Regions from separate parts of the Kitasatospora sp. NPDC048722 genome, predicted to be linked through region 2. Evidence: predicted binding sites of a transcription regulator. Region 2 holds the regulator's gene; each other region holds the start of a gene.

Region 1 (9,496 bases), on a different contig from region 2:
TGCGCAAACCTTACTAAGGCACGTTTTCAGCCGTCCGGGCGCGGTCGGACGGCTCGGGGTGCCCGTCGCCGGGGCCGGCCGCGGTGGCAGGCGTCTGGGAAATGACCGGCTGGGCGAGGGGGTCCCCGCCGGCACAGGGCGACAGACTACCCGCCTTTTCCGAACGGTCACGTTCGGCAGTCGGACCGCCCTCCGTACCGGAAGTGACGGGCGCGTGGTGCGCGGCCGGCAGGCTGCCGCGCCAGCAGTCGCCGCCCGCCGCGCGGGCCCCGGCGAGCGCCCGGTCGGCCGCCCGGAGCAGGACGGCCGCGTGGGTGCCGTCCTCGGGGAGCACGGCGACGCCGACGGCGGCGGTGAGGCCGTTGCCGCGTGCCGGGCGGGGCTCGCGGGGGCCGGAGGACCAGTCGAGCAGCAGGTGCCGGCGCACCGACCAGACCAGCCGCTCCGCGACGTGCGCGGCGCCCTCGGCGCCGGTGTCCGGCAGGATCACCAGGAACTCCTCGCCGCTGTAGCGGCCGAGGGTGTCGGCCCGGCGGATCTCCATCGCCAGGCGCTGGGCGAGGTCGCGCAGTATCGCGCCGGCCCGCGCGCGCCCGTGCTCGGTGACGATCGCGTCGAAGCCGGCGATCTCCAGGAGCAGCACGGCCAGTGGGCGCGGCCCCTCGTGCTGGTCGGACTGCTCGGCGCGGCGGGCGCGCTCGATCTCGCGGTCCAGGGTGAGCTGGAGGTGCCGGTAGTTCCACACGCCGGTGAGCGGGTCGCAGGAGGCGGTGCGCTCCAGTTCGGCGCAGCGGCCCTCCAGCTCGGCGACCCGCTCGTGCAGCAGCGCCTCCCGGTCGGCGGCCTCGCCGTGCGCCCGACGCAGCCGCAGGCCGAGCACGGTGGCGCCGGCCAGCGCGGGGACGCTCAGCGCGGCCAGGGCGTGGACCAGCAGCGGGGTGGGCAATCGGGGCGCCCTTTCGCGTGTCAGGCTCGGCCCGTCGGTGGCGGGGGCCATGGCGGGGTTCGGGAGGACCTCAGAGGAGAGCAGGGGAGATCCCATGCACAACGAGAAGAGCGGGCTGAGGACACGGCTGCTGGCCGATCGCCGTGCACTCACCGGTGAACAGCGCGCGGAGGCGGCGCACGCACTGGCCGTGCACGCCGGGGGGCTGGCCGCACCGGGGGCCACGGTCGCCGCGTACGTCTCGGTCGGCGCCGAGCCGGGGACGGGGCCGCTGCTGGACGGGCTGCGGGCGCGGGGCGTGCGGGTGCTGCTGCCCGTCCTGCTGGCCGACAACGACCTGGACTGGGCGGCCTACGAAGGCGTGGACGCCCTGGCCCCGGCCGGGCGCGGACTGCTGGAACCGGTCGGTCCGCGGCTGGGGCCGGAGGCCGTCGTGGGGGCGTCGGTGGTGCTGCTGCCGGGGCTGGCGGTGGACCGGCGCGGGCTGCGGCTGGGCCGCGGCGGCGGAAGCTACGACCGGGTGCTGGCCCGGCTGGAGCGGGCGGGGGCACGGCCGGTGCTGGCGGTGCTGCTGTACGAGCACGAGTTGCTGGCGGAGGTGCCTGCCGAGCCGCACGACCGTCCGGTGGACGTGGCGGTCACGCCGTCGGGGCGCCACCGGCTCGGGTGATCCCGGACCGCCCCTCGGGCCCGGAAACGGCGGTGGCCCCGCTCGCGTTCGAGCGGGGCCACCGGTCCTCCGGGCGTCAGCCGTTGGTCAGGACCAGTTTGTGCTTGGTCGCCTTCTCGACCGAGTCCGGCGTGTAGGCCCAGGTCAGCAGCTTGCCCTTGAGCCAGAGGTCGGTCTGGTCGTTGTAGTTCTCGTGGAAGGCGTGGCCGGAGGCGCCGCCGACGTTGACCCAGCGCGAGGAGTCGAAGTCGCTCAGGTCGACGACCATGCGCATCGACGGGATCCAGTCCACCTGGTAGCCGGCCGCGGCGTTCCAGCCCGCCGCGTCGACCGCCGCCGAGCTGCCGGAGAGGCGGTACGGGCCGCGGTTGAGCAGCTTGTGGACGGCGCCGGAGGCGATCGACGAGTCGTCGGTGCCGAGGGTCTGCTCGCGCAGCGTCAGCGTGTGCAGACGGCCCCAGCTCCAGGTGGAGACGTCCTTGCTGAGCAGCGAGGTCAGCTCCTGGCGGGCGTTCTTCATCGCCTCCTGGAGCAGGTTGTCCAGGCCCTTCTGCTCCTTGTGCTGCGAGTCGATGTACGTCCACCAGGTGCTGTCGGGCTTGCTCAGCTGCTGGCGCACGACCTCGGTCCAGCGGTCGCCGCCGTCGGGCTGGGCCTTGTCCGGGTCGCGGGTGCCGCACTCGGTGACGATCTTGCTGGAGCTGTCCGGCTTGGTCGGGTCGTCCTGCTGGCGGACCAGCAGGCAGTTGCCCTTGGCGCGGATGTCGGCCGGGAACTTCTGGCCGAACGCGAGGGTGAGCAGCTGGCGCCAGACCGCGTTGTAGTACGCGGCGGCGGCCGAGTCGGCGTCCTGGTGGTAGTTCCAGTCCTTCAGGAGGTCCTGCGCCTCACGCACGTACGGGTCGTCGATCTGCTGCTTGAGCAGCAGCGGGACGAGCGTCTTGGCCATGACGCTGGTGTTGTCCAGCTGCAGCGTCTGCATGTCGTCCGGCGAGATCTTGCCGTTGTTCTTGAGCAGGCCGTCGATCTGGTCGGTGATCTCCTTGGCCCGGGTGCCGTACTCCCAGTCCTTGGTGAGGCCGTACTTGTACGTCGGGTCGACCACGGCCTGGTTGGCGGTGACGATGTAGCCGGCGGACGGGTTGAAGCTGTACGGCAGGGCGGCGAAGGGGATCGAGCCCTTCCACTGGTAGGCGGAGTCCCAGCCCGGGGCCGGGAGCGTGCCGTCGCCCTTGCCGCGGATCGGGATGTCGCCCGGGGCCTGGTAGCCGATGTTCTTCGCATCGGCGTAGATCAGGTTCTGCGCGGGGACGGCGAAGTCCTTGGCGGCGTTGCGGAAGTCGTCCCAGTTCTTCGCCTTGTCCAGCTCGAAGACGGCGTCCATCGTCCTGCCGGGGTTCAGCGCCGTCCACTGCAGGGCGACGCCGTAGCCGCCGGTGCCGCGGTCGGGGGCGGCGCTGCCGTTCGGGGCGTACTTGCCGACGTTCTGCTGCTCGGTGCTCTGGTCGGAGATGAGCGGGGCGCCGGTCTGGGTGGTGCGGACGGTGATGGTGCGGTCCTCGCCGCCGGCGACCTTGATGGTCTCCTTGCGGAGGTCGAACTTCACGTCCTTGCCGTCCACCTGGTAGGTGTCCGGGCCGGTGACCTTCTCCAGGTACAGGTCGGTGACGTCGGCGCCCAGGTTGGTGAAGCCCCAGGCGATGTCCTTGTTGTGGCCGATCACCACGCCGGGCATGCCCGCGAAGGTGAAGCCGGTGACGTCGAACTGGCACGCCGGCGAGGCGGTGCGGCAGTGCAGGCCCGTCTGGTACCAGACCGAGGGCAGGCCGGGGCCGAGGTGCGGGTCGTTGGCCATCAGCGGCTGGCCGGTCGTGGTGTGCGAGCCGGCCACCACCCAGGAGTTGGAGCCGATGCCCTGGCCCGGGCGGCCGAGCAGCTGCGGCATCGCGTCGACCCGGTCGGTGAGGCCCTGCAGGAGCGCCTTGGTGGTGGCCGCACCCTGCGCGGTGGGGGCCGCGGGGTTGCCGGCGCCCGCCGCGGTGGAGCCGTCGGCCGGGCGGTAGGTGTCGCCCGAGACCGTGCCGGTCTTCACGATCGTGCCGTTGCGGGCGTACGGGTAGTCCGGGTACAGCTCGGCGATCTTGTCCGCGGTGAAGTCCTGGGACAGCAGCGAGCGGTCGATCTCCTCCTGGAGGTTCCCGGAGAGGTTCCAGGCCATCGCCTTGAGCCAGGCCACCGAGTCGACCGGGGTCCACTGCTCGGGCTTGTAGCCGCTGTTGACGACGCCGAGCATCGCGTACTCCAGCGAGGCCTTCTCCCCGCCCGGGTGCTCGGCCAGCCAGGCGTTGACGCCGTCCGCGTACGCCTGGAGGTACTTCTTGGTCTCCGGCGAGAGCTTGGTGTCGAACTCCTTCTGCGCCACCTGGCGCCAGCCCATGGTGCGGATGAAGGAGTCGGTGTCGACCTGGGAGTCGCCGAACATCTCGGAGAGGCGGCCGGCGGTGATGTGCCGGCGGACGTCCATCTCCCAGAAGCGGTCCTGCGCCTGGACGTAGCCCTGGGCGCGGTAGAGGTCCTCGGAGGTGTCGGCGTAGATCTGCGGGATGCCGTTGGCGTCGCGCTTGACGTCGACCGGCGCGCTCAGGCCCGCGATCTTCACGGTGCCGTCGACCGTCGGGAAGGACGCGCGGACCGCGGCGACCCCCCGGTAACCGCCGTAGCCGACGCCGGCCACCAGCAGCACGACCAGCACGATCACGATCAGACGGGCGCGCCGGAACTTCTTGGAGCGGGGCATCTGGGTCCTTGCGGTCCTCGACTTCGGGGCGGGCGGGCGTGTCCAGGGCCTGCGGCCGTGACAGGGCACCACATTAGGCCGAGTCCACGGCACGGCGTGCACGGGGGACGGCCCGGAACGGGGCCTGCGTGAGGAGCCCAACTAAAGATATGGCAAAATGTTAGAATGAGTAACGATCCGCAAGAGGAGTATTGACGGCTTCTTAACGCGCCCGCGGCTCGCCCCGGCACGACCTGGACCACTGCACCACCTGCACCAATGCACGACCTGGACCACTGCACCATCTGCACCACCTGCACCACCTGCACCACCTGCACCACCTGCACCACCGCGAGACACCAGCACCACCGAGAGACACCCCGCCCGCCCCCATGCCTGCACGAGGTGCCCCTGCGTGAACGTCGACCACCTGAACCAGCTGCTTCTCGAGTTCTCCGTGATCCTCCTGGTCGCGGTGGTCGCCGTGCGGATATCGACCCGATCAGGGCTACCCAGCCTCCTCATCTACCTCGGGATCGGCGTCGCCCTCGGCCAGAACGGCATCGGCGTCACCTTCAACAACGCCGAGCTCACCCAGGTGCTCGGCTACGCGGCCCTCGTGGTGATCCTCGCCGAGGGCGGCCTGAAGACCAGCTGGAGAGAGGTCAAGCCGGTGATGCCGGCGGCCACCGTGCTCGCCACCGTCGGCGTCGGGGTGAGCGTGTTCGTCACCGCCGCCGGCGCGCACTGGCTGGTCGGCCTGGACTGGCGCACCTCGATGCTGCTCGGCGCGATCGTCTCCTCCACCGACGCTGCGGCCGTCTTCTCCGTCCTGCGGATGGTCCCGCTGCCGCACCGGCTCACCGGCCTGCTGGAGGCCGAGTCCGGCTTCAACGACGCGCCCGTCGTCATCCTGGTCGTCGCCTTCGCCACCGCCGGCGAACTGGACTCCTGGTACGTCCTGCTCGGCACGATCGTCGCCGAGCTCGCGATCGGCGCGGCGATCGGCCTCGCGGTCGGCAGGCTCGGCGCGTTCGGGATCAAGCACGTCGCCCTGCCGTCCTCCGGCCTCTACCCGATCGCGGTCATGGCGCTGACCGTGCTCGCCTACGCGGGCGGCGCGCTGCTGCACGGCTCCGGCTTCCTCGCGGTCTACATCAGCGCCGTGATCCTCGGCAACGCCAAGCTGCCGCACGGCCCGGCGGTGCGCGGCTTCGCGGACGGCCTGGCCTGGATCGGACAGATCGGCATGTTCGTCCTGCTCGGCCTGCTGTGCACGCCCGAGACGATGGGCGACGCGGTGATCCCGGCGCTCGTCATCGGCGGGGTGCTGGTCTTCCTCGCGCGGCCGCTGTCGGTGGTGCTCACGCTGACGCCGTTCCGGGTGCCCGGGAAGGAGCAGGCCCTGCTGAGCTGGGCCGGGCTGCGCGGGGCGGTGCCCATCGTGCTCGCCACCATCCCGGTGGTCTCGGGCGCGCACAAGGCCGAGGACGTGTTCAACATCGTCTTCATCCTGGTCGTCGTCTTCACCCTGCTCCAGGGCCCGACCCTGCCCTGGGTGGCCAGGCAGCTGAAGATCGGCGAGGGCGCGATGGGCCAGGACCTCGACATCGAGTCCGCGCCGCTGGAGAAGCTGCACGGCCACCTGCTGTCCGTCGCGCTCTCCCCCGAGTCCCGGATGTCCGGCGTGGAGGTCGGCGAACTGCGGCTGCCCAAGGGGGCGGCGGTCACCCTGGTGGTCCGGGAGGGGAACTCCTTCGTACCGGACCGGGCGACGGTGCTGCGCGGCGGCGACGAGCTGCTCGTCGTCACGACGGACGAGGTCGGCGAGGCGGCGGAGAAGCGGCTGCGAGCCGTGGACAAGGGCGGCAAGCTCGCGGGGTGGCTGTACGGGAAGTGAGCCGTACAGTGGCGGGGTGCCGGGCCTTTCGGGGCCCGGAAGCCCGTTCTGGCTTGGATCCGTTGGGATCTAGCGCTATCTACGCGCGTAACTGTATGCTGGAAGAACACCGCTTTTGACCGACCCAGCATCTGCCTGATGCAGAGTTGGCGCGACCGCTCGGCGGCTGCGGCCCGGCTCTCGGCAACCACGCCGGAGCGGCCCGGTATCTACCCCGGTCGACGCGCGAGAGGACGACTCTCGGCGCCGTCGGGGCCACCCCATGCCCTTGCCGCGCTACCAGGCAGCAGGAAGGACGACCGTGACGGCCCGCCGAACGGTCGACGACGCCACGGACACCCCCACCGCCCCGGACGCCGCCCCCGCGCGCGTCGGGTACGGCGCGCTGCTGCGCACCCCGGGTGCCTGGACGTTCCTGGCACCCGCGTTCGTCGCGCGGCTGCCCTACGCCATGCTCAGCATGGGCATCCTGATGCTCGTCACGGGCACCGGCGGCTCGTGGGGCACGGCCGGCACCGTCACGGCGGTCGCCGCCGTCGCCCAGGCCCTGATCGGCCCGCAGACCGGCCGGCTCGCCGACCGGTACGGGCAGGCAACCGTCCTCGTCCCGACCGTCGTCGTGCACGCCGCCTCGGTCGCCGCGCTGATCGTCCTCGCGAACGGCCACGCGCCGGCCTGGAGCCTGTGCCTGGCCGCCGTCCCGGCCGGGGCCAGCGTGCCGCAGATCGGTGCGATGGTCCGCGCCCGCTGGGTGGCCAAGCTCGGCGCCGAGGGCGCCTCCGCCTCCTCCGCCGCCAAGGTCGGCACCGCGTTCGCGTTCGAGTCCGTCACGGACGAGCTCACCTTCGTCGTCGGCCCGATCCTGGCCGCCAAGATCGCCACCTCGGTCAGCCCCTCCGCGAGCCTGATCACGGAGGCCGCGCTCACCTTCGTCGGCGGCCTGGCCTTCGCCGCCCAGCGCCGCACCGCGCCGGCCCGGATCGTGCCGCAGCCCGGGGCGCAGCGCGTCTCCGCGCTCGCCTCGCCCGGCGTCCGGCTGCTGGCCGGCGTCATCCTGGGCGTCGGCGCCGTGTTCGGCGGCATGCAGGTCTCGGTCAACGCCTTCGCCGACTCGGTCGGGCAGCACGCCGCGGCCGGCACCGTGTACGGCATCTTCGCCGGCGGCTCGATGGTGGCCGGTGTGCTCTACGGCGTGATCGCCTGGCGGCGCGCGGTGCAGCAGCGCATGATCACCAGCTACACCCTGCTGGTGCTGGGCTGCTCGACGCTGTGGGCGATGCCCAACCTGGTCACCCTCTCGATCGCCGGGCTGGTCTGCGGCCTGGCCATCGCGCCGACCCTGATCAGCGGCTACACCCTGGTCGAGACGCTGGTCGCGGACGGCGCCAAGACCGAGGCCTTCACCTGGCTGACCGGCGCCATCGGCCTCGGCCTGGCGGTCGGCTCGATGGTGGCCGGGCGGCTGATCGACGGCCACGGGCCCTCGGCCGGGTTCCTGGTGCCGGCCGTCGGCGCCGGGCTGGGGCTGGCCGCGCTGGTCTCGCTGCGGCACCTGCTGGCGCCGTCGGGCGGGGCGAGCACGGTGGTCGCCGGATCCGACGGCAGCGCCGTCCCGGCCGGCGCCGAGCCGCAGCTGGTGGGCGCCGCCAAGGGCTGACGGCGGCCCGACCGGGCCCACGTCACACCGGAGTCGCTGGACTCATCCAGCGGAATGCCGCATCATTGACCATCGTTAGCACTCATCAGGCGCGAGTGCCAGGAGGAAGACAAGTGCCCACGTACCAGTACCAGTGCACCGAGTGCGGCAACGGCCTGGAGGCGGTGCAGAAGTTCACCGACGACGCGCTGACCACCTGCCCCGACTGCCAGGGGAAGCTGCGCAAGGTCTTCTCGGCCGTGGGCGTGGTCTTCAAGGGCTCGGGCTTCTACCGGACCGACAGCCGCTCCTCGTCGAGCAGCTCGGTGAGCTCCTCGTCGTCGAGCTCGTCGACGACGTCCTCGTCGTCCGCGGCCTCCTCGACCCCGGCGTCATCCACCTCGGGCTCGTCCTCCCCGGCTCCGGCCGCCGGCTGACCCCAGCACGCACCGGAAGGCCCGCTGCCCCGCTTCACGCGGTGGCGGCGGGCCTTCCGTCGTTCTCACGGCCGTTCCCGGGTCCGTTCTCACGGCCGTTCCCGGGGCCGCCCTCAGGGGCCTCATCGGGGCCTCCTCGGGGCCGGTCCGGTCAACGTTGACGGGCTCGGCCAGCTCGTTCGGGTGTACGGAATCGTCCACAGGGCCGGGGTTTTCCACAGGCTGCGGATAACGTCTTCCGGCTTTCGCCGCGGACGCTCATCGTGGGGTCACCAGAGACCGACCGACCCCGGAGGTGGTTCCCGATGAACGCCCTCAGCCACGCCGTCCCGCTGCCCGCACCCACCGTTCCGCCCCGGCGAGCCGTGCCGAGCTTCCGGCCGATCCGGCGCGGGGCGGGCGGGCGGCACCGCTGGTGGCGCGCCGTCCGGCGGCGGGCCGGGGTGCCGGCGCTGGTGCTGCTCGCGGTGGCCGCGGCGCTCGCGTTCGGACCCGCACGGGCCGGGCTGCCGCCGCCGTCCGGCGGCGCGCTGGGCCAGGCGGGTTGTCAATCCGGTGCTTCGGATGATCACCCGTAACCGGTCGACGACTTCGTCGTTCGAGGCGGCATGAAGGGCTTCAAGGAATTCCTGCTGCGTGGAAATGTCGTCGAGCTCGCCGTCGCCGTCGTCATCGGTGCGGCCTTCACCAACATCGTCAACGCCTTCGTCAAGGGCGTGATCAATCCGATCGTCGGTGTCTTCGGGACGAAGGACCTCACGTCCTACAGTTCCTGCCTCAAGGGGCCCTGCGAGGTGTCCCCCAACGGCGACGGCGTGTCCGGGATCCTCATCCTCTGGGGCTCGGTGCTCAGTGCCGCGCTCCAGTTCCTGATCACCGCCGCCGTCGTCTACTTCGTCCTGATCATTCCCATGAACCGCATGGCCGCGCGGCGCAAGCCCCTCGCCGAGGAGATGGCGGAGGCCGAGGCCAAGGAGGTGCAGCTGCTCACCGAGATCCGCGACGCACTGGTCGCCCCGCTGCGCTGAGCGCGGCCCGGCCTGACCTCGTCCCTCGCCCCTCGTCCCTCGTCCCGCTCAGTCTCCGTGGTGCGGCGGGCGCTGGCTCAGGTACCAGTCCAGCCCCCGTCCG
Region 2 (9,496 bases):
CCCGGCCACCCAGTCGTGGTAGCGCAGCGGTTCCTCGTCGGCGAGCGGGACGACCACCGGGTGGCGCTGGTCGGTGCCGTCCTTGCCGGCCACGGTGAGCTCGACGGGCTGCCCGGCGGTCCCGGCCAGCAGCGGTGCCGGGCCGGTGACCGGGTCCACCGGGCGGCCGTTGACGGCGAGGACGGCGTCCCCGGGGCGGATCGCGGCGCCGGGCGCGGCGAGCGGCGAGCGGGCCCGGGGGTCGGAGGACTCGCCGGGCAGGATCCGGGCGATCCGCCAGAGGTCCCCGTCCTTGACCAGGTCGGCGCCGAGCAGGCCCTGGCGCCGCGCGGGCTCGGTGTGCAGGCCGTAGGGCATGACGTAGGCGTGCGAGGTGGCGAGTTCGCCGTGCACCTCCCAGAGCAGGTCGACCAGGTCGTCGTGCGAGCCGACCCGTTCGACCAGCGGGCGGTAGCGCTCCAGGACGCCGTCCCAGTCGACGCCGGAGAGGTCCGGGCGCCAGAAGTTGTCGCGCATCAGCCGGCCGTTCTCGGCGTACATCTGGCGCCACTCGGCGGCCGGGTCGACCGTCACCCGCAGCCGGGCGAGGTCGACGGCCGTCTCGTCGTCGTCGCCCGCCTTGTGGTCGGCCGGGAGGATCCGCAGCTCGCCCTCGTCCACGACGGCCAGCCGGCTGCCGTCCCCGCTGACCGCGAACCAGTCGAGGCCGTGCACGAGCTGCTCGGCCCGGCGCTTCTTCAGGTCGAAGCGCTCCAGCGTGGCCCGGGGCCGTTCGTCCTCCAGCGAGGCCGCCTCGTCGCCGAGTTCGCCGAGCAGCGGCAGGCGCGTCCACAGCACGCCGTCCTTGCCCGCCTTGAGCGTGCCGAAGCGGCCGCCCTCCACCGGGAAGGGGATGATCCGGTCGGCGATGCCGTCCAGGTCGACCCTGGTCACCGGCGGGGTGTCGGCGGCGCCCTCCTCTCCGTCGCCCTTCTTGCCGCGCGGCTCCTCGTCCTCCCCGCCGAGCGGGCGCCCGGCCCGCTGGGGGCCGAACGGGGACGGCGTGTCGGCGGCCAGCGTGATCAGGTACGGGCGGCACCCGTTGGGGAACGACAGGTCGAAGACGTGCGAGTCGTAGACCGGGTCGAAGTTGCGCACCGACAGGAAGGCCAGGTAGCGGCCGTCCGCGGTGAAGGCCGGCGCGGTGTCGACGAAGCGCTGCTGGGTGACCTCGCCGACCGTCCGGGTGGCCAGGTTCGCCAGCACGATCTGGCGCAGCGACCACGCCCCGCTGCCCGGCACCGGGCGCGACCATGCCAGCCATGCCGAGTCCGGGCTGAACACCAGGCCGCTGACCTCGCCGTCGGTGCTGCGGGCCAGCTCGTGCACGACGCCGTCGGCGAGCGTCACGAGCAGCACCCGGCCGTCGTGCACGCCGAGCGCCGCCTGCTTGCCGTCCGGCGAGACCACCAGCGAGTTGACCCGGCCGAGCTGTCCGGCGGCCAGCCGGCGGCGCTCGGCGCCGTGCACCGCGGGGGCGAACTCCAGCCCGTCCTCGCCCCCGGCGTCCGACACCCACAGCACGCCCTGCGCGCCGTCCTCGCCCGGCACCACGCGGGCCAGCCGGCCGCGCACGCCCGGCGTCTCGTCCAGCACCCGGGCCGGGCCCTCGCGGTGGGTCAGCCAGTGCACGCTCCCGCGCACCACGACGGCGCTGGCCCGGCCGGTGCGGTCCGGGGCGACGGTCTCCAGCCAGTGCGCGGCGTGCACCGGGCTCGGGCGGCGGCCGGTGCGCGGGCCGGCCAGCCGGACGTCCAGGCGGCGCGGCTCGGCGCCCTCGGCCAGGTCCTCCAGCAGCCACAGGTCACCGGCCCGGTGCCAGACCACCCGGGTGCCGTCGGTGGTGGCGTTGCGGGCGTAGAAGCCGTCCGGGGAGGTGGTGTGGCGGCGCAGGCCGGTGCCGTCCGGGAGGCTGGAGTAGAGCTCGCCGACGCCCTCGTGATCGGACAGGAACGCGATCCGCGAACCGTCCGCGCCGGCCACCCACAGCGGCGAGGAGAGCTGCCCGTCGAGGTCCTCGTGGATCCGGACGAACTCGTCCCGGCCGATCCACAGCTTGCCCGCCCGGCCGCCCCGGTAGCGCTTCCACCAGGCCGGTTCACGGTTGTTGACGGTGCCCAGCAGCACCCGGTCGCCGTCCGGCTCGAAGGCCAGCCCGCCGACCGGCCCGTACGGCAGCCGCACCGGCTGGCCGCCGTCCAGCGGCACGGCGTGCGCCCAGGTGCGGCGCAGGGTGGCCTGCCCGGCGGTGGTGGTGGCGATCGGACGGCCGTCGGCGGTCCACCCCTGCAACTGGGTCTGGGCGCTGCCCCAGTGGGTCAGGCGCCGCGACGGGCCGCCGTCCACCGGCACGACGTGCATCTCGGGCGCACCGTCCCGGGCGGAGGTGTAGGCGATGTGCCGCCCGTCCGGGGAGAACCGCGGGTGGTGGACGGGCAGGTGATCGGCCGTCAGCCGCCAGGCCCGGCCACCGTCCAACGGGGCGAGCCAGACGTCGTTCTCGGCGACGAAGGTGACCAGGTCACCGTGCAGATGCGGGTGGCGCAGGTATGCGCCGGCAGGGTTGCTGAGAGGTTCCGTCACGCGGCCAGCGTAGGCACGTGTGCGGACGACGCGTGCCGCTTTCACCCGACTCCACCCGGGTGAGAGCCGGTGATGCCCGGGTGGGATCCGGACGGGGAGGTGACGGAGGGGCCGTCAGGCCCAGCGCCCCGTGCGCCCGAGCAGCAGCGCCCCGGCGGCCACGCCGGCCGTCGAGGTGCGCAGCACCGAGGGACCGAGCCGGTGCGGCTTCGCGCCCGCCTCGGCGAAGGCGGCCAGCTCCTCCGGGGAGACGCCGCCCTCGGGGCCGACCACCAGGACGACGTCCCCGGCGGCCGGCAGCGCGGCGGCGGCCAGCGGCTCGGAGCCCTCCTCGTGCAGCACCGCGGCGAACGCGGCGCCGGCCAGGACGGGGGCAAGCTGGCGGGTCGTCACCAGGTCCCGCACCTCGGGGAAGCGCAGCCGGCGGGACTGCTTGCCCGCCTCCCGGGCGGTGGCGCGCCACTTGGCGAGCGCCTTGGCGCCGCGCTCGCCCTTCCACTGGGTGATGCAGCGGGAGGCGGCCCACGGGATCACGACGTCCACGCCGACCTCGGTCATGGTCTCCACGGCCAGCTCGCCGCGGTCGCCCTTGGGCAGCGCCTGGACGACGACGATCCGCGGTGCCGGCTCCGGCTCGCGGCGCACGGCGGCCACCGTGACGTCGATCGCGTCCTTGCCGAGCACCTCGGCGACCGTCCCGTCCACGCCGAGCCCGAGCCCGTCGGCCAGGGTGACCGCCTCGCCCGCCGTCAGCCGCTTCACCGCCGCCGCGTGACGCCCCTCCGGCCCGTCCAGCCGCACCACGGCCCCGGGCGCGGCGGCAGCGAGCCGCTCGGTCTCTACGACGAACACGGGGGCGGTCATGAGTGGGGAACCTTTCCGGGGTGGGACCTGCGGCCAGGGCCTGCAACCACCAGGACCCGCAACCAAGGGGACGGAACACGAAAGGGGTGCCGGGGCGAGGACCCCGGCACCCCTCCGCGGACGGCTAGCGGCCGTTGAACGCGTCCTTCAGACGCGAGAACAGGCCCTGCTGGCCCGGCGCGAACTGGCCGGACGGGCGCTCCTCGCCGCGCAGCACCGCGAGGCGGCGCAGCAGCTCCTCCTGCTCGGCGTCGAGCTTGGTGGGCGTCTGCACCTCGACGTGCACTATCAGGTCGCCCCGGCCGCCCCCGCGCAGGTGGGTGATGCCGCGGCCGTGCAGCGGGATCGACTGGCCGGACTGGGTGCCGGGCCGGATGTCGACCTCCTCCAGCCCGTCCAGGGTCTGCAGCGGCACCTGGGTGCCGAGCGAGGCGGCCGTCATCGGAATGGTGACGGTGCAGTGCAGGTCGTCCCCGCGCCGCTGGAAGACGCTGTGCGTGGTCTCGGCGATCTCCACGTACAGGTCGCCGGCCGGGCCGCCGCCGGGGCCGACCTCGCCCTCGCCGGCCAGCTGGATCCGGGTGCCGTTGTCGACACCGGCCGGGATCTTGACGGTCAGAGTGCGGCGGGCGCGGACCCGGCCGTCGCCGGCGCACTCCGGGCACGGGGTCGGCACGACGGTGCCGAAACCCTGGCACTGCGGGCAGGGGCGGGAGGTCATGACCTGGCCCAGGAAGGACCGGGTGACCTGGGAGACCTCGCCCTTGCCGCGGCACATGTCACAGGTCTGCGCGGAGGTGCCGGGCGCGGCGCCCTCCCCGCTGCAGGTGGTGCAGGTGACGGCCGTGTCGACCTGGAGCTCCTTGGTGGTGCCGAACGCGGCCTCCTCCAGGGTGATCTCCAGCCGGATCATGGCGTCCTGCCCGCGGCGGGTGCGCGAGCGCGGGCCGCGCTGGCCGGCCGCGGCGCCGAAGAAGGCGTCCATGATGTCGGAGAAGCCGAAACCGGCCGCACCGGCGCCGAAGCCGCCCGCGCCTCCGCCGCCGCCCGGCGACAGCGGGTCGCCGCCGAGGTCGTAGACCTGCCGCTTCTGCGGGTCGGAGAGCACCTCGTAGGCGGCGTTGATCTCCTTGAACCGCTCCTGCGTCTTCGGGTCCGGGTTGACGTCCGGGTGCAGTTCGCGTGCCAGGCGCCGGAACGCCTTCTTGATCTCGTCCTGCCCCGCATCCCGTCGGACGCCGAGTACCGCGTAGTAGTCCGTGGCCACCTAATGCTCCGCTTGTTCCGCCTGTAGTAGTGCTGCGACAGGGCACCACCGCTGGTCTGTCCAGCGGTGGCTGATTGCTACGACTCGGCCAGGATCTGGCCCACGTACCGCGCCACCGCTCGCACCGCCCCCATTGTGCCCGGATAGTCCATCCGGGTCGGACCGATCACACCCAGTTTGGCCACGCTCTCGTCGCCCGAACCGTAACCGACCGACACCACCGAGGTGGAATTCAGCCCCTCGTAGGCGTTCTCCCGGCCGATCCGGACCGTCATCGCCGCGTCCGTGGTCTCACCCAGGAGGCGGAGCAGGACGACCTGCTCCTCCAGGGCTTCCAGGACCGGCTGGATGGTGAGCGGGAAGTCGTGGCCGAAGCGGGTCAGGTTGGCCGTGCCGGCCAGCATGATCCGCTCCTCGTTCTGCTCGGCGAGCGCCTCGAACAGCGTCGCCAGGACCGTGGTGACGGTCGGCCGGTCGACCTGTTCGAACATCGCGGGCAGCTCCTCCAGCGCCGCCGGGACGTCCGGCAGGCGCTGGCCGGCGGCCCGCGCGTTGATCCGGGCCCGCAGGTCCGCCAGGACGGTCTCGCCGACGGTGCCCGGGCAGTCCACCGTCCGCTGCTCGACCCGGCCGGTGTTGGTGATCAGGACCAGCATCACCTTGGCCGGGGCGAGCGCGACCAGTTCGATGTGCCGCACGGTGGAACGGCTCAGCGAGGGGTACTGCACGACGGCGACCTGCCGGGTGAGCTGGGCGAGCAGCCGCACGGTGCGCGCGACGGTGTCGTCCAGGTCGACCGCGCCCTCCAGGAAGTGCCGGATCGCGCGCCGCTCGGGCGCGCTCATCGGCTTGACCTCGGCGAGCCGGTCGACGAACAGCCGGTACCCCTTGTCGGTGGGGATGCGCCCGGCGCTGGTGTGCGGCTGGTGGATGTACCCCTCCTCCTCCAGCGCCGCCATGTCGTTGCGGACGGTGGCCGGGGAGACCCCGAGGTTGTGCCGCTCCACCAGGGCCTTCGAGCCGACCGGCTCCTCGGTGCCCACGTAGTCCTGGACGATCGCGCGCAGCACGGCGAGCTTGCGGTCGTCAAGCTGGCGGACCTCACCGGCCATGGGGCACGCACCTCCGTCTTCGCACGTTGTCCGTTGTGACGTATCGAGCTGATGCGGGCCTGGAAGGCCCGCGTTTGGCACTCTGAGCGCACGAGTGCCAGAACCCTACCTGCCAGTGTACGGCCCGGGTCCGACGGCAGGAACGGCGCAGCGGGGGTGATCCTGCCCGCAGTTCCCGGCGCGGGGGTGGTGCCCCGCGGCCGTCCGGGTGGGAGCATCGATAGCGGACGGCGAACGGAGGAGCAAGCGATGTCGAGCTCGGCCCAGCACACCCGATTCGCGCCCGACCGCGGCCTGACCGGCCGGATGGTCGGGACCATGTTCGTGATCGGGCTGTTGTACGTCGGATTCACCGGCCTGCTGATCGTGCTGCTGCGCGGCGCCTGGCCCCTGATCCTGCTGATCTCCGGCGGGCTGTTCGTGGCCCAGTTCTGGTTCAGCGACAAGATCACCGAACGGGCCATGGGCGCCCGCCCGGTGTCCCCCGAGGAGTACCCGCAGCTGCACGGCACCGTCGACCGGCTCTGCGCGCTCGCCGACATGCCCAAGCCCAGGGTGGCGGTCGCCGACAGCGACATGCCGAACGCCTTCGCCACCGGCCGCAACCCGCAGAACGCCGTCGTGTGCGTCACCACCGGCCTGCTGCGCCGCCTGGAACCCGAGGAGCTGGAGGGCGTGCTCGCGCACGAGCTCTCGCACGTCGCCCACCGGGACGTCGCCGTGATGACGATCGCCGGGTTCCTCGGCGTCCTCGCCGGGGCGATGACCAGGATCGCCATGTACGGCGGGTTCATCGGCGGCGGGCGCAACAACAACGACCAGAACGCGGCGATCGCCGCGCTGATCATCCCGCTGGTGTCGATCGTCGTCTACGCGATCAGCTTCCTGCTCACGCGGCTGCTGTCGCGCTACCGCGAGCTCGCCGCCGACCGCGCCGCCGCCCAGCTCACCGGCCGGCCCAGCGCGCTCGCGTCGGCGCTCACCAAGGTCACCGGGCAGATCGCCGCGATCCCCTCCAAGGACCTGCGCCAGGCGCAGCCCTACAACGCCTTCTACTTCGCCCCGGCGCTGAGCGCCAAGGAGACGGCCTCCCAGCTGTTCTCCACCCACCCGACGCTGGAGAAGCGGCTGGAGCAGCTGGCGAAGATCTCCGCCCAGCTGGGCCGCTGAGCCCCGCCGACCCGCCGACCCGCCGACCGCCTGAAGGGACCGCCGTGGGAATCCTGGACGCCCTGTTCGGCCGCACCAAGCCCGTCAAGCCCGACCTCGACCAGCTGTTCGGCATCCCCTCGGCCGCGCTCACCCTGGAGGCCGGTGCCGGGTTCCTGCCCACCGGGCTGGGCTCGGTGTGCTTCGCGGCCGTCGAGGGTGCCGCGTTCGTCCAGGTCGAGCAGCAGGTGCGGGCGCTGCTCGACGCCGACACCGAGCGCGGCGGCGTCCCGGTGGAGGCCTCCAAGGACGGCTACGGCTACTCGTGGCTGCTCGCCCGGCACACCTCCGAGGAGCTGCCGGAGCTGGTGAACGACCTGCACGCGGTCAACAGCGAGCTGGAGGCGAACGGCTTCGGACCGCAGCTGCTCTGCTCACTGGTCGGCTTCCGCAACGGCGAGGGGCAGTCGCTGGCGCTGGTCTACCTGTACAAGCGCGGCACGTTCTACCCGTTCGCGCCGATGCCCGGCGGCGGGGAGCGGCGCAACAGCCCGCTGGAGCTGCAGATCAACGCGATGCTGGCGAACGACCTGCGGCTGGAGAAGGACCTCGGCCGCTGGTTCCCGGTGTGGGGCGCGCCCGGTCTCTGACGGACCGTCGTCCCGTTCGCAAGGTCACTGCCTATAGTCACCTGCATGCGCAGCCGCCAGTACGGACCCGACCTGACCCCGCCGTGGAAGAAGACACGGCCCGCCCCGGAGGTGCCCGCCGAGCGGGACCTGGTGGTCGAGGAGGCGGAGACCGGCTTCTGCGGGGCGGTGGTGCGCTGCGAGAAGACGGCGGAGGGCTTCACCGTCACCCTGGAGGACCGTTTCGGCAAGCACCGGGTGTTCCCGATGGTGCCGCGCGGCTTCCTGCTGGAGGGCAGGGTCGTCACCCTGGTCCGCCCGACGGGCCCCGCCCCCGTCCGCGCCCCCGTCCGCACCGCCTCCGGTTCGGTCGCCGTCCCCGGCGCCCGCGCGCGGGTGGCGCGCGAGTCCCGCATCTACGTCGAGGGCCGGCACGACGCCGAGCTGGTCGAGCGGGTCTGGGGCGACGACCTGCGGATCGAGGGCGTCGTGGTGGAGTACCTGGAGGGCGTGGACGACCTGCCCGCGATCGTCGCCGACTTCGCCCCGGGCCCCGGCCGCCGCCTCGGCGTCCTGGTCGACCACCTGCTGCCGGGCACCAAGGAGCACCGCATCGCCGCCCGGGTCACCGGTGAGGACGTCCTGGTCGTCGGCCACCCGTACATCGACATCTGGCAGGCGGTGAAGCCGTCTTCGGTCGGCATCCCGGCCTGGCCGACGGTCCCCCGCGGCGAGGTGTGGAAGGAGGGCGTCTGCCGCCGCCTGGGCTGGCCCGTCGACACCCCGGCGGCGTGGAAGCGCATCCTCTCGAAGGTGAACTCCTACAAGGACCTGGAACCCGAACTCCTGGGCAGGGTCGAGGAGCTGATCGACTTCGTGACGCCGGCGGAGTGACAGGCAGGCTCCAGGAGCGGCTGGCGCAGTCGAGCCGGCACCCGTGCGCGAGCCCGGTCGACCTTCTGGGGGGCTGCCACCGCCGCCCCGCCACGAGCGCACCGTGCTCCATCAGGACGCCGGCTTCGAGACCGTCGCCGAGCTCACCGGCCGGCCCGTGCGGCGGATCTGCTAATCCACCAGGTCACGCACGACCGCGTCCGCCAGGAGGCGGCCCCGGAGGGTGAGGGTGGCGCGGCCCCCGGCGTAGGTGTCCGGGGCCAGGAGGCCGCTCGCGAGGGCCTCGGCGGCCGCCTCGCGGGCCGTGTCGGTGAGGAGCGTGAGCGGGATGCCCTCGGCGAGGCGCAGTTCGAGGAGGATGCGCTCGACGCGGCGGTCCTCGTCCGTCAGCACCTCGCGGGCCAGGGCGGGGGTGCGGCCCTCGGCCAGGGCCCGCGCGTAGGCGGCGGGGTGCTTGGCGTTCCACCAGCGGATGCCGCCGACGTGGCTGTGGGCGCCGGGGCCGGCACCCCACCAGTCGGCGCCGGTCCAGTACAGCTCGTTGTGGCGGCAGCGGCCCTCGGGGGTGGTGGCCCAGTTGGAGACCTCGTACCAGTGGTAGCCGGCGGCGGCGAGCGCCTGCTCGGCGATCAGGTAGCGGTCGGCGTGGACGTCGTCGTCGATCATCGGGAGCTCGCCGCGCTTGACGCGGGCAGCGAGCCGGGTGCCCTCCTCGACGATCAGCGAGTAGGCGGACACGTGGTCGGGCCCGGCGCCGATGGCGGCGTCCAGGGAGGCCCGCCAGTCGTCGTCGGACTCGCCGGGGGTGCCGTAGATGAGGTCGAGGTTGACGTGCTCGAAGCCGGCCGCGCGGGCCTCGGCCACGCAGGCCTCGGGGCGGCCCGGGGTGTGGTGGCGGTCGAGCAGTCGCAGCACGTGCGGGCGGGCGCTCTGCATGCCGAAGGAGATCCGGTTGTAGC
Region 3 (9,496 bases), on a different contig from region 2:
CTTGCCGATGTCGCCGGAGTACTGCAGGCCGCCGTCGCCGATGACCGGAACGCCGGCCGCCTGGCAGGCCTGGGCGGCCTCGTAGATCGCGGTGATCTGCGGGACGCCGATGCCGGCGACCACGCGGGTGGTGCAGATCGAGCCCGGGCCGACGCCGACCTTGACGCCGTCCACGCCGGCGTCGATCAGCGCCTGGGCGCCGTCGCGGGTGGCGACGTTGCCGCCGACCACGTCGACCTTGACGGCCGACTTGATCTTCTCGATCCAGGCCAGCGCGTTGTGGCTGTGACCGTGCGAGGTGTCCACGACCAGGAAGTCCACACCGGCCGCGACCAGGGCCTGGGCCCGGTCGAACGCCTCGGCGCTGGCACCCACGGCGGCACCGACCAGCAGACGGCCCTCGGCGTCCTTGGCGGCGTTCGGGTACTTCTCGGCCTTGACGAAGTCCTTGACGGTGATCAGGCCCTTGATCCGGCCCTCGTCGTCGACCAGCGGCAGCTTCTCGATCTTGTGACGGCGCAGCAGCGCCATCGCGTCCTCGCCCGAGATGCCGACCTTGCCGGTGATCAGCGGCATCGGGGTCATGATCTCGCGGACCTGGCGGCTGCGGTCCGACTCGAAGGCCATGTCGCGGTTGGTGACGATGCCGAGCAGCTTGCCCGCCTCGTCCGCGACCGGCACGCCGGAGATGCGGAACTTGGCGCACAGCGCGTCGGCCTCGGCCAGGGTGGTCAGCGGGCCGACCGTGATCGGGTCGGTGACCATGCCGGACTCGGAGCGCTTCACCAGGTCGACCTGGTTGGCCTGGTCCTCGACCGACAGGTTCCGGTGCAGGACGCCGACGCCGCCCTGGCGGGCCATGGCGATCGCCATCCGGGCCTCGGTGACCTTGTCCATCGCGGCGGAGAGCAGCGGGATGTTGACGCGCACGTTCCGGGAGACCCGCGAGGAGGTGTCGACCTGGTTCGGCAGCACCTCGGAGGCCCCGGGCAGCAGCAGGACGTCGTCGAACGTGAGCCCGAGCATGGCGAACTTCTCGGGTACGCCTGCGGCGTTGTAAGACATTTCGGGGGTACCTTCCGTGGCCGGCCTTTTGATCCGCACACGCCCTGAGGGTGGGGGCGCGTTCATCGCTCACTCGCGCAGACCGCCGAAAGCCGGGTGGACTTTGGAGGATCCTCCAGGGGAACCCCGTTCGCACCCGTGAAACTTTGGCAACCTGCCCAGGCGCCGATACCCCATGGTACTGGCACCGGGATTGTGGTCCTCGTGTGCCCTTGACAACACCCGTCGCCCCGTGAGCCATTCCGGCCGTCCGGCGGCAGCGTCAGGAGGACTCCTCCGCGAGCGCCCGCAGCCGGCTCAGGGCACGGTGCTGCGCCACCCGGACGGCCCCCGGAGACATCCCCAGCACCTCGCCGGTCTCCTCGGCGGACAACCCGGCGGCCACCCGCAGCAGCACCAGCTCGCGCTGACGGGCCGGCAGGTTGGAGAGCAGTTCCTTGGCCCAGGCCGCGTCACTGCTCAGCAGCGCCTGCTCCTCCGGGCCCAGCGCCTCGTCCGGGACCTCCGGCAGGTCGTCCTGCGGCACCACCGTCGAGGCGGGCCCGCGCATCGCGGCCCGCTGCAGGTCGGCGATCTTGTGCGCGGCGATGCCGTAGACGAAGGCCTCGAACGGCCGCCCCTGGTCCTTGTACCGGGGCAGCGCGCACAGCACGGCGACGCACACCTCCTGCGCGATGTCGTCCACGTGGTGCCGGGCCCCGCCGGGCAGCCGGACCAGCCGGCCGCGGCAGTACCGCAGCGCCAGCGGATGGACGTACGCGAGCAGCGCGTCGATGGCCGGGCCCTCGCCGCGGACGGCGGCCGCGACCAGCTCCCCCACCAGCGGCGACCCACCACCGCCGAGCACGGGCGGACGACCGGGGCCGACACCACCGCCGGGAACCGCACCTGCCGGGCCGGAATCGGCGTACGACGGATCGCCACCCGGGCCGGAGGGCTCGGCCTCCACCGGGTCCGCCTGGCCGGCCGCACCGGCGACGTCGTCACGCATCGGTCCATGGTGCCTGGTCGAACGGGAAAACGCGGCACCGCGTCCGGAGTTGTGCACCGGAACGTTATGCGCTGCGGCACCGCGCGGCGTGCCGCCGGGCACCACCGGCCCCTCCTGCACCGTGCCGCCTCCCGCCCCGCCGCCGTCGGTGGTCCCGTTCGCCGCGCCGTCCGCCGAGTGTCCTGCGGCTGCGTGGTTCGCCGCAGTGCCTGTCCGCTGGTCCCCGAGGTGCTCCACCACTCCATGGTGCAACCTCGGGACCGCAACGTCACACGCCCGTGCGGCGCTCGTCCCCGGAAACACCGGCGGCGCGCCGCAACCGGCGGCGCCGCCTGCGGTCAGCGGACCAGGCCCCAGCGGAAACCCAGCGCCACCGCGTGGGCACGGTCCGAGGCCCCGAGCTTCTTGAACAGGCGCCGGGCGTGGGTCTTGACGGTGTCCTCGGAGAGGAACAGCTCGCGGCCGATCTCGGCGTTGCTGCGGCCGTGGCTCATGCCCTCCAGCACCTGGATCTCACGCGCCGTCAGGGTCGGCGCCGCGCCCATGTCGGGGCTGCGCAGCCGGCGCGGGGCGAGCCGCCAGGTCGGATCGGCGAGGGCCTGGGTGACGGTGGCCCGCAGCTCGGCGCGCGAGGCGTCCTTGTGCAGGTACCCGCGGGCACCGGCGGCGACCGCGAGGGCGACACCGTCGAGGTCCTCGGCGACGGTGAGCATGATGATGCGCGCACCCGGGTCGGCCGACAGCAGCCGCCGGACCGTCTCGACCCCGCCGAGGCCGGGCATCCGGACGTCCATCAGCACGAGATCGGAGCGGTCGGCCACCCAGCGACGGAGGACCTCCTCCCCGTTCGTCGCGGTGGTGACCCGGTCCACACCGGGTACGGTCGCGACGGCGCGGCGAAGCGCCTCGCGGGCGAGCGGGGAATCGTCGCAAACGAGAACGGAAGTCATGACCGTCGTCCTCCGCAGCTGATCCGCGTCACGTTGAGCCTCCTGGCTGGTACGAACCTCTCCGACACGGCCGATCGGCGACAGAGTCCGTGCTGATCGCCTCAACTTCCCGCGATCGTTCCCGACGTCCGGCGCCCGCTAACCGCCTCCGCACTTCCAACGACCGTCACTCGAATGAGTTACGGCCTTCGGGGCCATCTCCACCACTGTACGTGGCCAACCCATTACCGATCAGCCGCATCGCGGTGCACACGCCGCACTTTTGTGCAGCTCGCGCGCGGTCGGCGTGCGACCCGCACACCGGCGCGGGCTCCGTGCGCCCCTCGGGCCACCCGATTGCCACGCCTGTGCCTGCGAAAGTCCATGCCCACTTCGCCCGTTTTTATAGCTTTCGTATGGTCATTGACTGTTGTGCCACTCTGTGGGTGACTTGTCCATGGAGTTGCCTTAAGTCATATTTCCAGGTGTCCACACCAGTGCATCGACGCCCCGCCACGCCCGCAGCGAGATCCGCTGGGGCCGGCCCGCGGCCGACGAGCCTCTGAAGGGAATGAGCCATGGCAGATTTCTCCCGCCTCCCCGGTCCCAACGCGGACCTCTGGGACTGGCAGCTCTCCGCAGCCTGCCGTGGCGTGGACAGCTCGCTCTTCTTCCACCCCGAAGGCGAACGAGGGGCCGCGCGGAGCTCGCGCGAGGCCAGTGCCAAGGAGGTCTGCACGCGCTGCCCCGTGATCGCCGAGTGCGCGGCGCACGCGCTGGCGGTCCGCGAGCCGTACGGCGTCTGGGGCGGAATGACCGAGGACGAGCGCGAAGAGATGCTCGGGCGCTCGCGCCACCGGCTGGTGGAGGTCCCACTGGTCGCACCGACGGTCGCCCAGCGTTAGCGCCACGCCGAGGCTGCGCCGTGGAGAAACGTTTCTTCGCGGCGCTTCAAGCCTCCGACCGGTGACCCTGTGTCAGCGGGCCCCGGCGGCCCCCGCGAGCCGCTCCAGCATCAGCGCCACGGCCGGCACCTCGGCCAGGTCCGGCAGGGTCAGCGCGACCACCTGCCGCACCGCCGGCGTCCCCGAGGCCGTCCGCACCGGCGCCGTCGACACCCCGTCAGGCCGCACCGACTCCAGCGCCAGCCGCGGCAGCACCGCCACCCCCAGCCCGGCCGCCACCAGGCCGACCACCGCCGGGTAGTCGTCCGTCGCGAAGTCGATCCGGGGCTCGAACCCCGCCCCGGCGCACAGCTCCACCAGGTGCCCGCGGCACTGCGGGCAGCCGGCGATCCACTGCTCCCCCGCCAGCTCGGCCAGCTCCACCGCGCCGCCGCGCCCCGCCAGCGGGTGCGCGGCCGGCAGCAGGCCCACCAGCGGGTCGTCCAGCAGCGGCGTGACCACCAGGTCGGACCAGTCGGTGCCGGCGCTCAGCTGCTGCGCCTCCAGGTTCGCCTCGGCCCGCGCCTCGCGCGGCGTTCCGTGCGCGGGCACCGGGAGGACGGCGGCGCCCTCGGACTGCGGATAGCGGAAGGCCAGCGCGATCTCGCACTCGCCGCCGCGCAACATCGCCAGCGACTCCGGCGGCTCCGCCTCGACCAGCGACACGCGCACACCCGGATGGCTGTCCCGCAGGCGGGCGACGGCGGGCGGCACCAGGGTGGAACTCGCGGTCGGGAAGGACACCAGTCGCACCCGCCCGGCCCGCAGCCCGGCGATGGCCGCGACCTCCTCCTCGGCCGCCGACAGCCCGGCCAGGATCCCGGTGGCGTGCTTGAGGAGCACCCGTCCGGCCTCGCTCAGCTGCATGCCCCGGCCCGAACGGACCACCAGCGGGGTGTCCACGGACTTCTCCAGGGCCTTCATCTGCTGGCTGATGGCGGGCTGGGTGCAGCCCAGCTCGCGGGCGGCGGCGGAGAAGGAGCCGGTGCGGGCGACGGCACGCAGGACGCGCAGGTGGCGGGCCTCGATCATGCCTCAGTTATAAGGCAATCTTTGCTGAACGCAAAATTTCCCTGATAGTTGAGTCTTCAAGCGGACTCCGGGCCCGAACGCCGGAGGCCCGGCCCGCCTCCCAGGATGGGGGCGGACCGGGCCTCCGGTCCACTTCACGGGCCTCAGTGCGAGTGGCCGTGACCGCCGTGCGAGTGGCCGTGACCGTTGTCCGCGGCCTCCTCCTTCTTCTCCACCACGAGGGTCTCGGTGGTGAGCAGCAGGGAGGCGATCGAGGCGGCGTTCTCCAGGGCGGAGCGGGTGACCTTGACCGGGTCGATGACGCCGGCCTTCACCAGGTCGCCGTACTCGCCGGTGGCCGCGTTGTAGCCCTGACCGGCCTCCAGCTCGGCGACCTTGGAGGTGATGACGTAGCCCTCCAGGCCGGCGTTCTGGGCGATCCAGCGCAGCGGCTCGTGCAGCGCCTTGCGGACCACGGCGACACCGGTGGCCTCGTCGCCCGACAGGCCCAGGCCACCGTCCAGCACCTTGGCGGCGTGCACCAGGGAGGCGCCACCGCCGGCGACGATGCCCTCCTCGACCGCGGCACGGGTCGCCGAGATGGCGTCCTCCAGGCGGTGCTTGCGCTCCTTCAGCTCCACCTCGGTGGCGGCGCCGACCTTGATGACGCAGACGCCGCCGGCCAGCTTGGCCAGGCGCTCCTGCAGCTTCTCGCGGTCCCAGTCGGAGTCGGTGCCGGCGATCTCGCCCTTGATCTGGGCGACGCGGCCGGCCACGGCCTCGGCGTCGCCGGCGCCCTCGACGATGGTGGTCTCGTCCTTGGTGATGGTCACGCGGCGGGCGCTGCCCAGCACGTCCAGACCGGCCTGGTCGAGCTTGAGGCCGACCTCCTCGGAGATCACGGTGCCGCCGGTCAGGGTGGCCAGGTCGCCGAGGATCGCCTTGCGGCGGTCGCCGAAGCCCGGGGCCTTGACGGCGACGGCGTTGAAGATGCCGCGGATCTTGTTCAGCACCAGGGTCGACAGCGCCTCGCCGTCGACGTCCTCGGCGATGATCAGCAGCGGCTTCGAGGCACCGCCCTGCAGGATCTTCTCCAGCAGCGGCAGGAGCTCCTGGATCGCGGAGATCTTGCCCTGGTGGATCAGGATGTACGGGTCCTCCAGGACCGCCTCCTGCCGCTCCGCGTCGGTGACGAAGTACGGCGACAGGTAGCCCTTGTCGAACTGCATGCCCTCGGTGAACTCGAGCTCCACGCCGAAGGTGTTCGACTCCTCGACGGTGATGACACCGTCCTTGCCGACCTTGTCGATCGCCTCGGCGATCAGCTCGCCGACCTGGGTGTCCTGGGCGGAGAGGGACGCGACGGCGGCGACGTCGTCCTTGCCCTCGATCTCGCGGGCCACCGAGAGCAGGTGCTCGGAGACGGCGGCGACGGCCTTGTCGATGCCCTTCTTCAGGGCGGCCGGGCCGGCACCGGCGGCGACGTTGCGCAGACCCTCGTTGACCAGGGCCTGGGCCAGCACGGTGGCGGTGGTGGTGCCGTCGCCCGCGACGTCGTTGGTCTTGGTGGCGACCTCCTTGACGAGCTGCGCGCCAAGGTTCTCGTACGGGTCGTCCAGCTCGACCTCACGGGCGATGGTGACGCCGTCGTTGGTGATGGTCGGGGCGCCGAACTTCTTGTCGATGACGACGTTGCGGCCCTTGGGGCCGATGGTCACCTTGACGGTGTCGGCCAGCTTGTTGACACCGCGCTCCAGCGAGCGGCGGGCGTCCTCGTCGAACTGCAGGATCTTCGCCATGTTCCCTATTCCCTCGGGGCTGCGGCCGGCCCACCGGCCGCCGAACTACGTGAACCAACAACCACGCCCCGGGCCCCTGTCACTTGGGACACGGATCCGGGGCGGGTCGGAACGACTTACTTCTCGATGATGGCGAGAACGTCGCGGGCGGAGAGGACGAGGTACTCCTCGCCCTGGTACTTCACCTCGGTGCCGCCGTACTTCGAGTACAGGACGATGTCACCGACGGCGACGTCGAGCGGCAGACGCTGGCCGTCCTCGAAGCGGCCCGGGCCGACGGCCAGGACGACACCCTCCTGGGGCTTCTCCTTGGCGGTGTCCGGGATAACCAGGCCGGAGGCCGTGGTGGTCTCGGCGTCGAGCGGCTGGACCACGATGCGGTCCTCGAGCGGCTTGATGGCAACCTTGCTGCTGGTGGTCACGTCCGAGCTCCCCTTCGGAGATTACGGGGTTTTCTAACGGGTAAGGGGCGAACCTGCGGGCCTGCCGTCGCGGGGGTCAGGCACGCGTCTTCGCGTTAGCACTCCCCAGGTGGAGAGTGCCAAGGACGACCATAGGCCTGTGTTAGCACTCAGTCAACCAGAGTGCCAACGGCGCGCCCCGCCGTCCCGGCCCGCGGACGAGCGGCCGCCGTCCCGCGCGGCCCGGCGCGACCGCCCGGGACCGGCCACCACCCGCCCCGACCGGCGAGAATGGCCCCGTGGACACCGAGAACCTCCAGCCGCTGCTGACCCCCGAGGGACAGGACCTGCTCGCCGCACTGCGCGAGTTCACGCCCGAGGAGGAGCTCGCGCTGGCCACCCGGCTGCGGCGCGAGCACCCGGCCGACCTGGTGTCGGCGGCGTTCGGGCAGGCGCGGCTGCGCCAGCGCGCCCGCGCGAAGTTCGGGGCGGACGCCGACCTGATGTACTTCACGCCCAACGGCGTCGAGCAGTCCACCCGGCGCAGCGTCGCCGAGTGGCGCGCGCAGCGCTTCGCCGGGCTCGGGGTGCGGCGCATGGCCGACCTGTGCTGCGGGATCGGCGGGGACGTCCTGGCGCTGGCCCGGGCCGGGATCGAGGTGCTGGCCGTCGACCGGGACCCGGCCGCCTGCGCGGCCACCGCCGCCAACGCCGCCGCGCTGGGCCTCGCCGACCTGGTCGAGGTGCGCTGCGCGGACGTCACCGACGTGGACGTCACCGGGTACGACGCGGTGTTCACCGACCCGGCGCGACGGACGGCGCGCGGCCGGGTGTTCGACCCGGAGGCGTACGCCCCGCCGCTCTCGTGGGCCGTCCGAGCCGGCCGCCGGACCCCGATCGGCGCGTTGAAGGTCGCGCCGGGCATCCCGCACGAGGCCGTCCCCGAGGACGCCGAGGCCGAGTGGGTCTCGGACCACGGGGACGTGAAGGAGGCGGTGCTCTGGTTCGGCACCAAGGCCGCCCACCCGCACCGCGCGACCCTGCTGCCGCACGCCGCGAGCCTCACCGGCGGCGACCTGCCCGACCCCGCGGCCGGGCCGGTCGGCCGCTACCTGTACGAGCCGGACGGCGCCGTGATCCGCGCCCACCTGGTGGCCGAGGTGGCCGAGCAGGTGGGCGGGCGGCTGATCGACCCGAAGATCGCCTACCTGACCTCGGACGAGCTGGTCCCGACGCCGTACGCGCACGCCTTCGAGCTGACCGACGTGCTGCCCTTCCACATCAAGAAGCTGAAGGCCCTGCTGCGCGAGCGCGGGGTCGGCACGGTGGTGATCAAGAAGCGCGGGATGGCGATCACCCCGGAGGAGCTGCGCCGCCAGCTCAAGCCCTCCGGGCCGAACTCCGTCACGGTGATCCTCAGCCGCACCGACCACGGCCCGCTGATGATGCTCGGTCAGCCGGTCTGAGCGGCCGGGCCGGGCGGACCGGCCGGACGGCTACGCCGGCGGCTGGACGTAGTCGTCCAGCCGGGCCACCGAGAAGCCCTGCTCCTGGATCCGGGCCAGCAGTTCGCCGAACATCTGGGTCATCGTGGCGCCCTTGAGCTCCTTCGGCCCGCGGAAGTGGGCCAGGATGATGTCGCCGGGCTTCAGCTTCTTGTCCGCCGCCTGGTACTGCATGTCGTGGATCTGCATCGACTCGCGCCACAGCACGATCGCCCGTGGACCGCACTCCTGCACCGAGGTGTTGAGCGTCGGCGTGTTGGCGCCGTCCCCGAACGGCGGGCGGAACAGCAGCGGCGCGGTGCCGTACTGCTGGGTGAGCGCGCTCTGGTCCTCGCAGATCTCGGACTTCTGCTTGTCCGGCGTGAGCTTGCTCATCACCGGGTGGGTGACGGTGTGGTTCTGGATGTGGTTGCCGAGCGCCTGGAGCGGCTTGAAGTAGCCGTAGTCGTTCTTGACGATGTCCTTGGTCAGGAACATCGTGATCGGCACCTTGAGGTCGGTCAGCATCTCGACGAACTTTGGGTCCTTCTCGGCGCCGTCGTCGATGGTGATGAAGACGACCTTGTCGCTCGTCTTCACGTCGCTGAACACCGGTACGGTGCCGGTCCGTTCGAGCTTGACGGGCTTGTCGGCGGGCGGGGCGGGAGCCGGGGCCAGCGGTTTGAGGTTCCACTTCGCCCACGCGGCGTCGCCAGCGGCCTGCGCCGCCGCGGGCGTGGTCGCCGCGGCGGTCGGTGCGGCGCCGCCGGAGGGTCGGCCCCCGGCCGGGGCCGCGCTCGTGGGTGCCGGGGCGGCGGCGCCGTCCCCGTTGCCGCCGCACCCGGTGGCGAGGGCCAGCAGGGCCAGCGCCC

Evidence for each region. The regulator HrcA, encoded in region 2, represses chaperone genes, less so after heat shock. The targets are predictions, from matches to a motif close to TTNGCACTCNGNNNNNCNGAGTGCNAA.
Region 1: the regulator HrcA is predicted to act here: its motif matches at 8,025-8,051, upstream of AB0C76_RS22195 (FmdB family zinc ribbon protein).
Region 3: the regulator HrcA is predicted to act here: its motif matches at 7,304-7,330, upstream of groES (co-chaperone GroES).

What each region holds. Positions count from the first base shown of each region.
Region 1 covers NZ_JBEZGX010000030.1:400-9,895, reverse strand. The annotation lists gene galU (UTP--glucose-1-phosphate uridylyltransferase GalU) at 1-1, opposite strand, end outside; gene AB0C76_RS22220 (GGDEF domain-containing protein) at 14-946, opposite strand; gene AB0C76_RS22215 (5-formyltetrahydrofolate cyclo-ligase) at 1,041-1,616, shown strand; gene AB0C76_RS22210 (penicillin acylase family protein) at 1,693-4,413, opposite strand; gene AB0C76_RS22205 (potassium/proton antiporter) at 4,808-6,292, shown strand; gene AB0C76_RS22200 (MFS transporter) at 6,594-7,949, shown strand; gene AB0C76_RS22195 (FmdB family zinc ribbon protein) at 8,063-8,365, shown strand; gene AB0C76_RS22190 (hypothetical protein) at 8,671-8,943, shown strand; gene mscL (large conductance mechanosensitive channel protein MscL) at 8,974-9,393, shown strand; gene AB0C76_RS22180 (hypothetical protein) at 9,442-9,496, opposite strand, start outside.
Region 2 covers NZ_JBEZGX010000037.1:82,385-91,880, forward strand. The annotation lists gene AB0C76_RS25705 (S41 family peptidase) at 1-2,622, opposite strand, end outside; gene AB0C76_RS25710 (16S rRNA (uracil(1498)-N(3))-methyltransferase) at 2,737-3,486, opposite strand; gene dnaJ (molecular chaperone DnaJ) at 3,611-4,753, opposite strand; gene hrcA (heat-inducible transcriptional repressor HrcA) at 4,831-5,865, opposite strand; gene htpX (zinc metalloprotease HtpX) at 6,115-7,035, shown strand; gene AB0C76_RS25730 (hypothetical protein) at 7,080-7,664, shown strand; gene AB0C76_RS25735 (DUF3097 domain-containing protein) at 7,710-8,537, shown strand; gene hemW (radical SAM family heme chaperone HemW) at 8,709-9,496, opposite strand, start outside.
Region 3 covers NZ_JBEZGX010000009.1:96,316-105,811, reverse strand. The annotation lists gene guaB (IMP dehydrogenase) at 1-1,065, opposite strand, end outside; gene shbA (RNA polymerase sigma factor ShbA) at 1,328-1,888, opposite strand; gene AB0C76_RS09930 (response regulator transcription factor) at 2,395-3,006, opposite strand; gene AB0C76_RS09925 (WhiB family transcriptional regulator) at 3,564-3,890, shown strand; gene AB0C76_RS09920 (LysR family transcriptional regulator) at 3,963-4,961, opposite strand; gene groL (chaperonin GroEL) at 5,105-6,739, opposite strand; gene groES (co-chaperone GroES) at 6,856-7,161, opposite strand; gene AB0C76_RS09905 (class I SAM-dependent methyltransferase) at 7,440-8,606, shown strand; gene AB0C76_RS09900 (polysaccharide deacetylase family protein) at 8,637-9,496, opposite strand, start outside.